DNA from 2 places in the Clostridium sp. TJA020 genome. Region 1 is predicted to be linked to the other one. Evidence: riboswitches for the same ligand, from Rfam matches in the RefSeq annotation. Region 1 holds a riboswitch; the other holds the start of a gene.

The links. A riboswitch is a leader RNA that binds a small molecule or an ion and turns the genes downstream of it on or off. The one in region 1 is predicted to bind cyclic di-GMP.
Region 2: it holds a riboswitch for cyclic di-GMP, as region 1 does, so the genes downstream of both, AC4FQ1_RS11110 (sensor domain-containing protein) here and AC4FQ1_RS05350 (BsaA family SipW-dependent biofilm matrix protein) in region 1, are expected to answer to the same signal.

Annotation. Positions count from the first base shown of each region.
Region 1 covers NZ_JBZEFC010000002.1:304,381-311,971, reverse strand. The annotation lists gene pcp (pyroglutamyl-peptidase I) at 1-548, shown strand, start outside; gene AC4FQ1_RS05360 (gamma-glutamylcyclotransferase family protein) at 542-946, shown strand; gene AC4FQ1_RS05355 (signal peptidase I) at 1,115-1,645, shown strand; cyclic di-GMP riboswitch class II at 1,751-1,834, shown strand; cyclic di-GMP riboswitch class II at 1,904-1,984, shown strand; gene AC4FQ1_RS05350 (BsaA family SipW-dependent biofilm matrix protein) at 2,065-2,790, shown strand; gene AC4FQ1_RS05345 (LPXTG cell wall anchor domain-containing protein) at 2,822-3,487, shown strand; gene AC4FQ1_RS05340 (hypothetical protein) at 3,563-4,171, shown strand; gene AC4FQ1_RS05335 (vWA domain-containing protein) at 4,180-6,387, shown strand; gene pyk (pyruvate kinase) at 6,933-7,591, opposite strand, start outside.
Region 2 covers NZ_JBZEFC010000007.1:126,561-134,151, forward strand. The annotation lists gene purM (phosphoribosylformylglycinamidine cyclo-ligase) at 1-973, shown strand, start outside; gene purN (phosphoribosylglycinamide formyltransferase) at 961-1,584, shown strand; gene purH (bifunctional phosphoribosylaminoimidazolecarboxamide formyltransferase/IMP cyclohydrolase) at 1,589-3,091, shown strand; gene purD (phosphoribosylamine--glycine ligase) at 3,131-4,378, shown strand; cyclic di-GMP riboswitch class I at 4,436-4,527, shown strand; gene AC4FQ1_RS11110 (sensor domain-containing protein) at 4,867-6,618, shown strand; gene AC4FQ1_RS11115 (class I SAM-dependent methyltransferase) at 6,803-7,591, shown strand, end outside.

The sequences.
Region 1 (7,591 bases):
GTGCAGAAGTAATAAAACTTATAATACCAACTGTATATGAAAAATCATTAAAAGTTATAGAAGAATCTATAATAAAACATAAACCAGATGTAGTAATATCAATTGGTCAAGCTGGGGGAAGATATGATATAACTCCAGAAAGAGTTGCAATTAATATAAATGATTTTAGAATAAAAGACAATGAGGGAAATCAACCAATAGATGAGGTTATAAGAGCAGATGGAGATGCTGCATATTTTTCAAATTTACCATTAAAAGCAATAGTAAAACATTTAAATGAGAATGGAATACCAAGCACTCTTTCAAATACAGCTGGAACTTTTGTATGCAATCATGTAATGTATGGAGTTTTATACATGATAAATAAAAAGTATCCAAATATTAAAGGAGGGTTTGTTCACATACCATATATAACATCTCAAATCTTAGATAAAAAGAATGTACCTTTTATGTCGTTAAATGAAATAGTAAAAGGTATAGAATTAATTTTAGAAGCATGTACTATCTATGATGAAGATGTAAAAGTAATTGGTGGAGAAATATGTTAGTGGATAAAGTATTTGTATATGGAAGTCTTAGAAGTGGGATGTTCAACTATGAGAAATTATTAAAGGGTAAGGTTAAAGGGTTAAAAAAGGGGACAATTTATGGAGAATTGTTCCATATAGAAAATAAGGGATATCCAGCAGTAATTTGTGGGGAAGAAGAAATTGCTGGTGAATTAATGACATTTAAAAATTTTAATAAAACTTTATTTGAACTAGATGAATTAGAAAATTTTAAAGTTTTAGATGAAAATTCAGAGTATTTAAGAGAGGTTGTTGAAGTTTATTTAGAGGATGGTACTAAAGAAAAAGCATATTTTTATAAATATAATACAAAATCTATTTTAAATAAAGAAGATAAGTTATTAAAAGTTAAAAGTGGGGATTGGTTTAAGAGGTAATGTAGAAAGAAGTTATCAAATATTTGGTAACTTCTTTTTTGTATAATTTATAGATTATAAACCAAAAATACAATAAATATTAACAAAAATATAGTAAACTTAAAAAACATATAAATATTAAATTGAATATGCTAAATTATTTTTATAATTTAATCATTAGGGGGAAAAATGAAAGATAAAAAACAATTAAAAAAGAAAAATTCAATAAAAACTGTACTTAATATTATATTTTATTTATTTATAGTTGCAGTTATAGTTTTATCAATCTTTAATATAATGGGTGAAAAAGAAGGAAAACATCCAAGTATATTAGGTTATAGTACATATTATATAATGACTGGTAGTATGGAACCAAATATAAATCCAGGAAGTTTAGTGGTAGTTAAAAATGGTACAGATCAATCAATAAAAGTTGGAGATGTAATAACATTTAGAGGCTCAACAGGAAAGACAATAACAACTCATAGAGTGCAAAAGGTTATAAATAATGGAACTGAATTTATAACAAAAGGAGATGCAAATAATACAGCTGATCCAATTCCAGTTAAAAATATGCAAGTTATAGGAAAGGTAATGTTCCATGTACCTTATTTAGGAAATATATCTCAATTTATTCAAAGAAATTTAGTTATAGTAATAATATTTATTTTGGCCTTATTTGGTATTAGTACAGTTATCGATAAAGTTAGAAATAAATAATAAAAATATATTTTATTAATAAATTTAACAAAGTGTTAATAAAGTAAAATAAATATAAAAACTATTGTATAATAAAAAACTAAATGATAACATTTTATTATAAAAATGAAATTTAGGAGCTTTGAAACATATTCTGTATATGGGCACTTGGAATATGTGGAGCTAGTAGTGCAACCGACTAATTTATATTATTTTAAATATAGATTAGTCTTTTTTTATATAAAAATATATTAATTAAGACTAATGCAATTAAAACTAAAATTTTATAGAAGCTTTGAAGTATGTTCTGTATATGGGCACTTGGAACATATGGAGCTAGTAGTGCAACCGGCTAATTCTACATGATTAGCTTATTTTCTTAGCTAATCCTTACATTATATTCTAAAAATATAAAATAAAGTAAAACGGAGGATTAACAAATGAAAAAGAAAAAAATTATTAGTGCAATAGCGGCAGTCGCAGTAGTGGCATCATTATCAATAGGATCATTAGCTTGGTTTACATCACAAGACAGTGTAACAAATAAATTTTCAACAGTATCAACAGATAATCCAAGCAATGCAAATTCAGGAATAGATATAAACGAAGATTTTGATAAAACAACTGCTCAAAAAGTACTTCCAGGAACAGAAGTAAAAAAACTTGTAAAGGTTGATAGTAAAGCACAATATGATCAACTTGTAAAAGTAAAATTAGAAAAAGTTTGGACAAATTCAAGAGGAGATAAAGTTGACTCATATAAGGTTACTACTAAAATAGGACAAGATACTAATGGAAATAATATTAAGTTGGAAGATATAACTTATTATGATAGTTCAAAAGATAATACACCAAAAGATGCTAAAAAATTAGATTTAAGTTTAATTAAATTAAATTTTGGAGATAACTTAGGTGATTCAGAAGGAAAGTGGATTGATGGAAAAGAAGGAACTTATTATTATAATGGAATTCTTAAACCAGGGGCTACAACAAATGCATTATTAAATAGTGTTACATTAGATAAAAAAGCAGATAATGTTTATAAAAACTTAAAGTTTAATGTTATAGTTACAGCAGATGGTATACAAGCATCAAATGGAGCTGTAAGTGATGGATGGAAAGAAGCACCTCAAGCTATTAAAGATTTAGGCGGAGTATCTAAATAATTAAATAAATATAAAAGTAGGGTGATAATATATGAAAAATATTTTAAAAGCTTTTGTATTAACCCTATCAATTATATTACTTACTGGAATTAAGGGGGAGGCAGCAGAGGTGCTTCCCCCTAATGTTAAATTGGTAGGAGATGCTAATGGAATAGTATTTGTTAATGGTGATGAACCTTTTTTATGTAAATATAATATGCTTCCTGGGGATAGTGTAAAAAGAACAATGACTCTTAAAAATGCTCATAAAGATTCTTATGATATATATGTAAGAGCTGAAAGAGTTACTAAAAGTAAACAGTATGATTTATTAAAAAAGATAAATTTAGTTGTAAAATATGATGGCAATATTATATATAATGGTCCAATAGCTAGTAAAAATGGATTAAGTAATGAGATTTTTCTTGGTAAAGTTAAGCCAGGAGAAGAAAAAAAGCTTGAAGCTGAGGCTGTATTTGATGGAAAAACAATCGGAAATGAGTACAAAAATAAATATGCTGAAGTTGAATGGATATTTACTGGTATAAAAATTCCAGAGCAAATGATTAATAAAGAAAATAATTATAATCTAAATAATAAAAAAATGAATGGTATTTTACCTAAAACTGGTTACGAAAATTTTTATTTTATAGGTATATTAATTGCTTCAATAGGAATTATTTCTATTTTAAAAAAAGATAAGAAATTTAGTAAGTAGTAGTAATGGTATTTAAAATTATTTATATATAAAAGTTATACGATTTATGGATACTTCTTAAAAAGGAGGAAAAGTATGATTAAAAAGAAGAAAATTATAATTGCAACAATTGGAATAGCGTTAGTTAGTTTAATTAGTTTAATCAGCTTTGCAAGTAATGCATTTTTTACATCTTCTGATAAAGTGAAAAATGATTTTAAAATTGCTAAATATGAAGTTACTACTAAGGAAAATTTTGATCCTAGTAAATATAATAAAAATGATACTATAAAAAAAGAAGTTTATGTAGAAAATACAGGAAGCTTACCTGCTTATATAAGAGTTAAAATAGTTCCAGTATGGAAAAATGGATTACCTATACAAGTTAATGGTAAAAGCACAGTTGATTTAAATATTATTAATTTAGATAGTTGGGTAAAAATAGGGGATTATTATTATTATAAGGGAGTATTAAATCCTAAATCTTCTACAAAAAAATTACTAGATAGTGTAAAAATTAGTGATAATATAAAAAATTTAGATGGTGATTATGATATAAAAAATTTATCTGTTGATGTATTTACTGAAAGTATAATACATCTAGATGAAACAAAAGAGAACCAAAAAGAGATTAATATTAAAAGAATAAAAGAAGCTTGGAAAGTTGATGAATCTAAGTTTATTGATAAAAAGAGTAAGGAGTGATTTTACTAATGAATAATAAAAGAAAAAAATCTAAAGTTATTTTAGCAATGACAGTAATATTCACTTTTTTTACTTTTAATATTACTCCATTGAGTGTTAACGCAGATAATAGAGAAACAGCAAATAATAAAAGTTTATTTACTATAAGTAAAACAGCAGAATATTATCACAAAGGGGATAAACAAAAACAATTAAAAGATAGAGAATATACTATAAATTTAAATGCTTCATTTAATGGAGCAACAAAATCAAATCCTAAAGATGTAATATTAGTTTTGGATAAGTCAGGAAGTATGAAATCTAATAAAGCAGAAGATAACTTAAAAGAGGCTGCAATTAACTTTTCAAAAAAGTTGCTTTCGGATAAAAATAATAAAATATCTGTAATAACATTTTCAGGAACTTATGAAAATGATAGAGAAATTAAGGGGTTAAAAAAAGTTTCATATAATGAATATAAAGGGTATTTAAAATATTATAATGACAATAAAGAAGAAGTAGTAACTATACATGATGATGACTCAAATGAATATTATTGTTATGGATATATAAATAAAGGATTAAAAAATGAAAAGAAATTATTGTTAAGAAAAATATATACCCAAAGCTTACACTTTCCTCAATATATATATATTGGTTATAAGGTTATGTCTGGTATTAAATCCGATTCAGATTTATTAGTAGATTTTACTTCAAATAAAAATTATGTAACACAAAAAATAAATAGTATTACCTCTGAAGGAGTTACTAATGCAGAAGCAGCTTTAGATAAAGTTGAAATACAACTACAGAAAGTTAAGAATGACAATAGGGGAAAATACGTTATATTTTTTACAGACGGATTACCTAACTATAGCTTAAATTATGTAGGTGAAAATAACCAAAATTATATTAGCTTGAATGTTATTAATCAAACTATAAATACTTATAAAGAAATAGAAAAAGAAAATAAAAATACTAGGTTTATATCTTTAGGATTTAAAAGTTCTACGTTAGGTTTTGATGGATATTATAAAAATATGTCAGACAAATTCTTGTCTGGAATACAAAATTATAATAAAGAAATAGAACCTGAGAGTAAAAATGGAGTAATTTATATAAATAGTCCTAATGATATTGATAAGGTTTATGATAAAATTTATAAAAAAATTATAAATTCTATAGATAATGTAACAATAAGAGATGTAGTTCCAGATAATTTTAAAATAGTTGAAGGTAGTGTGACAAAAGGCGGAAAGATAGATGGAAATACTGTCACTTGGGATAATCAAGTAATAACAAAACAAAACCAAACTTTTTCATTTAGGATTAAGGCTAAGGATACTTATCTTGGAAATGTAGAAGCTAATAGTGATTATATGAATAAAGATGGTTCAATTAATACTAATGAAAAGGCAACAATAGAATATATAAATCCCACTGATAATAAAAAAACTATAGAAGAATTTCCAATACCTAAAGTAAATGTTCCTTATTTATATAAATTGAGTTTACAAGATAAAACAGTATTATATGGAGATAAAATAAGATTAAAAGATTTAATAAAGGATTTAAATATACCATATGGTCAAGAAAATGGATATGTATATAAGTGGACAGATAATAAAGGTAAAGAAATATTATTAGATAATGTAGGAAAGAATGAAAAATTAGGTGATGGATTTAATAAAAATGATAGTATAGTTATGAAAGAAGATACTAATTATACTTTAGAAATAACTAATAAGGATATACCAAGTTTAAATTTAAAAAGTACTGCCAAGGTTAAAGTTATTAAACCAAAAGTAGAAATATTAAAAAATGTTATTGATTCAACTGGAAAAAGTATAGATTCAGATCAACTATTTTCATTTAATATGTCTCAAAATTATAATGGCAATATTCCTGTAGAATTTACTAATCAAAATTGGAATGTTGATATTTATAACAATGAGAAGTTTACTATTAATAATATTACAAGGGGAACATATAAATTTAATGAAGGTGATTGTCAAGGTTATAACATAAAATCTTTAACAGTAGATAATCAAGTTATTTCTTTGAATAAAGATGCTTTTGAAATTGGTATGTCAGGTGATGGTAATGTAACTTTAAACGGGAAAAAGATAGGTAATAATAATCCTGTGATAAAAATAAATATAGTTAATGAATCTAATCCACTTAAATTTTTTAATAGTAGTAATGTAATAAGAAATACATTTGAAAAATGTAAGTAATATAAGCCCATAAAGCAATATTTATATACTAAGGTATTTACTTCAATTTAATTGAGTAAATACCTTATTTTTTATGAAAACTTTTATAGTATTTTATATATAAACTTAAGTTAATAACTTTAATAATATGTAAAATAAATAATAATATATATTAAAAGCAAGAATACATTAGATATTAGAACATTAAATATATATTTTTTTATTTAAACTAACTTTAATAAGAAAAATAAACAAATAAAAGATAATATTAACTAAAGGATATTTTACCTCATTTATAATAGATGTTAATATTAAGATAAGATTTGGACAAGATGTTGAGAGGGATGATAATTATGAGTCAAAAAAGATATGATGAAGTTGTCATTGAAAAAGAAAAAACAAAAACAAATGAATTAAGAAAAGAACAAGAAAAAATGGCTAACAAAATAAAAGAAAAAGAATTACATAAATAAGACTACACCAATAAAATAAAAGAACATATTGTTTGATTAAGTAAATCTTAATTAAGCAATATGCTCTTTCTTTTTATGTGAAGAAATTTAATTTTATACTGTCATTATTTTTAAAGTATTATCTTTAAATGATGAATCTCTATTAGAAGTAAGTACTATAATAGTATCCAATCTATTTGCAATTTTATTTTTTAATACAAAATTTCTACAATCATCTAAAAATTTATTATCGCTTATAAAATCATTATATACAAAAGGTGTTACACCGTATTGCAATAATAAACTTCTAGCAACCTCCTTATTAGGTGTTATTGCAATTATATTAGCTTTAGGTCTGTATTTTGATATAGATTTAATCATTTTACCATCTAAAGTATTTATTAATATAGCTTTAGTTGGAAAGTTATTAGCCATATTGACTATAGAAGAATACATTATATCATCATATCCTAAGGTTTTATTTATACATTCTTCTAATATTTTATTTTTAATTTCTAATTTGTTTTCTCCATCTTTTAATAATTTGCATAATGTATCTAATACTTCAATTGGATTATTACCTATAGATGTTGATCTTGTAAGCATAACTCCATCAGCATTATCAGATATTATTGTGAATATATCGCTTATTTCAGAACGATTAGGTTTATTAAATGTAATCATTGAACTTAATATTTGATTAGCAACTATAGATATTTTATTATTTTTAATACATTTATTTATTATATTTTTTTGAATTGCTGGTATTTCTT
Region 2 (7,591 bases), on a different contig from region 1:
TATTGAAGAAGGATACAAATCAGTTAAGCTTATAAAAGAATATGCAAATAAAACTATGGGGGAATTAGTTTTAAATGGTTTAGGTTCATTTGCTGGAATGTTTGAACTTCCTGAAGGATATAAAAAGCCTGTTTTAGTATCAGGAACAGATGGAGTTGGAACTAAACTTGATATAGCCTTTAAAACTAAAAAATATGATACTGTTGGAATTGACTGTGTAGCTATGTGTGTAAATGATATTTTATGTCATGGAGCAAAACCATTATTTTTCTTAGATTATATTGCTTGTGGAAAATTAGATTCTAGAGTTTCATCTGACTTAGTAAAAGGAGTTGCAGAAGGATGTATGTTATCTGATACTTCTTTAATAGGTGGTGAAACTGCTGAGATGCCAGGGTTTTATAGAGATGGAGAATATGATATAGCAGGATTTGCTGTTGGGATTGTAGAGAAAGACAAAATAATAAGTGGAAAAAATATAAAAGCTGGTGACAGTCTTATAGGAATTGTATCATCAGGAATACACTCTAATGGATATTCATTAGTTAGAAAATTATTTAAAGATTTAGATGAAAATTTTGATGGACAGTCTATATGGAAAACTTTACTTAAACCAACAAAAATATATGTAAGACCAATACTTTCTCTTCTTGAAAAATATGAAATAAAAGGTATGGCACATATAACTGGTGGTGGCTTTATAGAAAATATTCCTAGAATGTTTAATGGAAGAGAATTAACTGCTGTTATAAAAACTGACAGTTATCCATTACCTAAAATATTTGAGGAAATAATTAATCGTGGAGTAGAAAAAAGTCATATGTACAATACCTTTAATATGGGAATAGGTTTTGTAATTTGTATTGATAAAGAGGATACTGAAAATATTTTAAGAGATTTATTAGAGATGGGAGAAGTTGCTTATGAAATAGGAAGTATAACTTCTGGAGGTGAAGGGATTTGTTTAAAATAGCAATACTGGCATCAGGAAGTGGAAGTAATCTTCAATCAATAATAGATAGTGTGGAAAATGGTTTTTTGAATTGTAAAATAGAGATGGTTATAGGAAGTCGTGAAGGTATATATGCAATAGAAAGGGCTAAAAAACATAATATAGATACGTTTATTGTATCTAAAAAAGAATTTGGAGATAAAGTTTCTTATAAAATATTAGAATTAGTAAAAAAGAAAGAAATTGATTTAATAGTTCTTGCAGGATATCTTTCTATATTGGAAGGAAAATTATTAGAAGAATATAAAGACAAAATAATAAATATACATCCATCATTAATTCCTTCATTTTGTGGTGAGGGAATGTATGGATTAAATGTTCATAAAAAAGTTATACAAAGTGGAGTAAAGATATCTGGATGTACAGTCCATTTTGTAAATAATGAGATAGATGGTGGAGAAATAATATTACAAGAAGCTGTTAAAGTTTATTTTAATGATACTCCAGAAATACTTCAAAATAGAGTTTTGAAGAAAGAACATAAATTACTTCCTTTAGCTATTAAATATATAAGCGAAGGAAAAGTGAAAATTAAAGAGGGTAAAGTAAATATTTTAAAAGGAGAGGAATAATTTAATGAAAAAGAGAGCTTTAATTAGCGTGTTTGATAAAGAGGGAATATTAGAATTTGCAAAGTTTTTAATCAATAGAAATGTTGAAATAATATCAACTGGTGGAACATATAAGTATTTAAAGGAAAATGGAATTTCAGTAATTGAAGTTAATGAAATTACTGATTTTCCAGAAATGTTAGATGGAAGAGTTAAAACATTACATCCTAATATACATGCAGGTATATTAGCAATAAGAGAAAATAAAGAACATATGAATACGCTAAACAAAAAAGAAATAAGTACAATAGATTATGTTGTTGTAAATTTATATCCATTTTTTGAAAAAGTTCGTGAAAATTTAGAGTTTGATGAAAAAGTAGAATTTATTGATATTGGCGGACCAACAATGCTTAGAGCCGCTGCTAAAAATTTTAAAGATGTAGTAGTTATATCTGATAAAAATGATTATAAAATTGTAATGGATGAAATGGAAAAAAATAATGATGTTTCTTATAAACTTAGAAAAAAATTAGCAGGAAGAGTATTTAATTTAATGAGCGCTTATGATGCTGCAATTTCAAACTTTTTATTAGATGATATAGAATATCCGGAATATCTTTCAGTTTCGTTTAGAAAAAAACAACAATTAAGATACGGTGAAAATTCTCATCAAAGTGCTGCTTTTTATGAATCAACTATGCTAGATGGAGCTATGAATACATTTAATGTTTTAAACGGAAAAGAACTCTCATACAACAATTTTAAAGATGTAGATATAGCTTGGAAATGTGCTAATGAATTTGATGAACCATCATGTTGTGCATTAAAGCATAATACACCATGTGGAGTGGCAGTTGGAAAAGATACTTACGAAGCTTATATTAAAGCTTATGAAGTTGATCCTACATCAATATTTGGAGGAATAGTAGCTTTTAATAAAAAAGTTGATAAGAGAACAGCTGAAGAGATGATTAAAATTTTCTTAGAAGTTATTGCTGCACCAGAATATGATGATGATGCATTAGAAATATTAAAGCAAAAGAAAAATTTAAGAGTTCTTGAATTCGAAAATCTTCCAAAAGATGATAAGTATATGGTTACAGTTGATGGAGGAATATTAGTACAAGAAGAAGATAAAAATCTTTTTAATGAATTAAAAGTTGTTACAGAAGTAAAACCAACTTCAGAAGAAATGAATGATTTAATATTTGGAATGAAGGTTGTAAAATATGTTAAATCAAATGCTATTGTAGTAGCACATGATGGAATTGCATTAGGTATTGGGGGAGGACAAGTTAATAGAATTTGGCCAACAGAAGATGCTCTAAGAAGAGGAAAGGGAGCAACAATTTTGGCATCAGATGCATTTTTCCCTTTTAGAGATGTTGTAGATAAAGCAGCTAAGTATGGAATAAAAGCAATAATACAACCAGGAGGTTCTTTAAGAGATCAAGAATCTATAGATGCATGTAATGAACATGGTATATCAATGGTGTTTACAGGTATTAGGCATTTTAAACATTAATTAAAGCTTTTTAGAATATAGTAAAAGGGGTTTTAAAATATGAATATACTTTTAGTTGGTTCAGGTGGAAGAGAACATGCAATAGCATGGAAAATATCAAAAAATAAAAAGGTAAATAAAATATATGTAGCTCCAGGTAATGGGGGGACTGCAATTGAGGATAAATGTGAAAATGTAAATATAACTGATATAGAAAATCTAATAAAGTTTTCAAAAGAAAATAATATAGATTTAACTATAGTTGGACCAGAAGAGCCTCTTATAAATGGAATAGTAGATAGATTTGAAGAAGAAGGATTAAAAATTTTTGGACCTAATAAGGCTGCTGCAATGCTTGAGGGGAGCAAAGCTTTTTCAAAGGACTTTATGAAAAAATATGGAGTGAAAACAGCAGAATATAATGTATTTTATGATGTGTATAAGGCAAAAGAATATTTAAATAATTGTAAATATCCAGTAGTAATTAAGGCAGATGGAGTTGCAGCTGGAAAAGGTGTTGTTATATGTAACAATAAATGTGAAGCTTTAAAGTCAATTGAAGATTTTATGGTATTAGATGTATTCAATGGAGCAGGTAAAAAAGTAGTAATAGAAGAATTTTTAGAAGGTATTGAAGCATCAATTCTTTCTATAACTGATGGTAATACTATTGTGCCATTTATATCAGCTAAAGATCATAAACAAATATATGATGAAAATAGAGGTCCAAATACAGGTGGAATGGGAGTTATTTGTCCTAATCCATATGTTACAGATGAGGTATTAAGAGATTTTAAAGAAAATATTATGGATAAAACACTAGAAGGAATAAAAGAAGAAGGATTTAATTTTAAAGGAATAATATTCTTTGGGATAATGATAACTAATGATGGTGTAAAACTTTTAGAATATAATGTAAGAATGGGAGATCCTGAAACACAATCAGTTTTAGCTCTTATGAAAAGTGATTTTTTAGATATAATATATTCAGCTATGAATGAAAATTTAGAAAGTTTAAATATAGAATTTTCAGATGAAACTTGTATAAATGTAGTTATGGCGTCAGAAGGATATCCTTTAGAATACGAAACTGGATATAATATAAGTATTGGAAATGTTGATGATAAAGTGTTTATTGCAGGAGCTAAACTTGAAAGTGGTAACTTAGTTACAAGTGGTGGAAGAGTTTTATCTGTTTTAGGAATAGGAAATAATATTGAAGAAGCAAGATATAAAGCTTACAAAAATGTAGAAAATATAATTTTTAAAGGAGCTTATTTCAGAACTGATTTAGGAATAATAAAATAATGTTAGTTAAAATAAATACTTGAAAAGCTTATAAAAATATAGTACTATTTAATAGTAAAAATAAATAGGCAAACTTAGAGAAATTTAAGGACGCAAAGCTATAGGGACTAAGGTTTTTATTTTAAAAACTATGTTAGCCAGTTGCCAAAAAGTAAACATACTTTTTGTTTTTAATTCAGAATATATGTAAATACACAATATATTTATTTTAGTTTAGATTTTGGCTACTCTTATTTTGAGTGGTTTTTTTTTATAATTTTTTAGATATGCCCAACAATTTAAATATTTATATATAATTAATAAAAGCGATAAAAACTATTAATATTAGTTTTTATCGCTTTTATTATTAATGTATTATTTAAAAATATATACTTGATTAATATATGTATTAGTACGAAAATAAAATAGATTAGTAATTTTTGTATATTTTATTATTTAATTAAAAATATTATTTAATTAAATATAATAAGGAGATGTAAATTTAGTATATGAGTAAAAAAAGTCTAAAGAATATAATTAATTCTAAAGAGGCTAGAAAGTATTTAGAGAGAATTGAAAATATTGAAATATTACAAGAATTATATAAAGTAAAAAAGGATAAAAATAATTTGAATATTATAATAAAAAATATACCATTTGCTATTATCTTAAAAGATAATAATAGTTCAATACTTGAAGTAAATGATAATTTTTTGAATTATTATAATATTAAAAGAGAGGATATTATTGGGCAAAATTGGAGATATGAATTTAAAAAAGAACTCATAGAGAAAATAATATTAGAAGATAAAATGGTTATTAATAAAAGGGATAATATTCAATTTATTAGAGAAAAAATAATAAATGGAGAATTGAGAACAATAGAAGTTCATAAAATTCCAGTTTGGGACAATAAAAATAATGTCATAGGAATAGTTGTTATTTACATGGATATAGTTAATTTTGAAGGTTATAGTGATGAATTAAGAAAGTTAATATTTACTGATTCACTTACGGGATTAAATAATAGACGAAGTATATATACATATTTAAAAAAAATTAAGAAAGATACAGAGTATGCTTCATTAATTTCCATAGATATTGATGATTTCAAAAAGGTAAACGATACCTTTGGGCATTATTGGGGAGATAAAGTTTTAGTATTGATTTCTAATATATTTAAACGGGTTTGTAATGATGCTTTTGTAGCACGAATTAGTGGAGATGAATTTATAATTATTTATAAAGATGTAACTAACGAAAAGTTTTTAATAAAAAAGGTTAAAGAAATTATAAAGACTTTAAATTATCAGTTTAGAAAAAGAGAAAAAATAAATTCAATATCAGCAAGCTTTGGAATTTTAACGGATAAAATTAAAGATAATAAAATTGAAGATTTATTAAAAAAAGCAGATTTTGCTTTATATAAAGCTAAAATTAGAGGTAAAAATCAATATGCCTTTTACACTAAAGAATTTGAGAAAGAAAGATTATTTAAATTAGAAATAGAGAGAGAACTTAAAAGAGCTTTAAAAAATAATGAATTAGAATTATATTATCAGCCACAATATACTTATAATAAAAAAATAATAGGATTTGAAGCTTTACTAAGATGGAATAATGAAAAATTTAAGAATGTTCCTGTTGAAAAAATAATCAGTTATATAGAACAAGTTAATATGATAAATATATTTGGAAAATATATATTAAAAAAAGCATTAGTATTTTCAAAGGAAATAAATAAAAATAGAGAAGATCCTATAATTGTATCTGTAAATATTTCGGAAATACAAATAATGTATGAAAATTTTACAGATATAATTGAAAATTTATTAAAAGAAATAAATATAAATCCAAATCTTTTAGGTATAGAGATTACAGAAAACACTTTAATTAAAAATATAAAGTTTAATATAAAGAAACTTAAAAAGTTAAAAAAATTTGGAGTTAAGGTTTATTTAGATGACTTTGGAAAAGGATACTCATCATTAAATTATTTAATTAAATTACCTATATCGGGTATAAAAATAGATAAAGAATTTATACAAAATATGAGTAAAAGTGATGATTATAAAAAATTAGTAAAGTTAGCTGTAGATATAGGACAGTCATTAGAAATTAAAGTTGTTGCAGAAGGAGTTGAAACATACAAGCAACTTCACATATTAAAAGAAATGAATGTTGAATATATACAAGGATATTTATTTTCAAAACCTTTATGCGAAAAAGATGCTAAAAAATTAATTAATAAATTGAAATAAAAGCTTTGGATATAAATTTTAAAAAAGATGCTATAAATTTTTTGCAGCATCTTTTGTTTTATAATAAGACTTTATTTTTATATATTTTTTTCTTAGAGTGTTGTATTATTTTAATATAATAAATTTAATTATGTATAGACATAATTTATTTTAGAGAGAAAACAAAAAGTAAGGTGTGAACTTAATGGAAGAATTAAAAAGAGCTATAAAAGAAATTACAAATGAAAAAGCTTTTAAAATAGTTATAAGTAATAAGATGAACAAAGAAATAGAATATAAAAAGATAAATATTGAATTAAAAGAAAAAAACAATAAAGAATATTATCAAATAGAAAAATATACAGATAAACAAGTTTTTCATGAAAATATTGAGAAAGATAAGTTTGAAGGTAAGCTTTTAGAAATAATAGAAGAAAATTATAAGCAAGTTGATGCTTTTAGTGAAAATTGTAATATAAATATTAAGATTTCTAAAAAGGGAAAAGTATTTTTAGGAAAGAAAAAAGTTGATAATAAAAAGTTATGTGAATCATGTAATAAATCACATAATAAAGAAAAAAATTATATTCTTAAAGAAGGAATGATAATAGAACCTTTAATAGATTTAGGTATATTCACTAAAGAAGGAAAAGCAGTTAAATCAAAATATGATAAGTATAAGCAAATAAATAGATTTATAGAAATAATTGATGATGAGATAAAGAAAAATGAATATAATGATCTTACAATATTAGATTTTGGTTGTGGTAAATCATATTTAACATTTGTACTTTATTATTATTTCGTAAAAATTAAAAATATAAATGTAAAAATGATAGGATTAGACCTTAAAAAAGATGTTATTAAAAAGTGTAATGATATAGCTAAAAAATATAATTATACTAATTTGCACTTTGAACTTGGTGATATAAATGGATTTAAATATAATAATAAAGTTGATATGGTAATTACATTACATGCTTGTGATACAGCT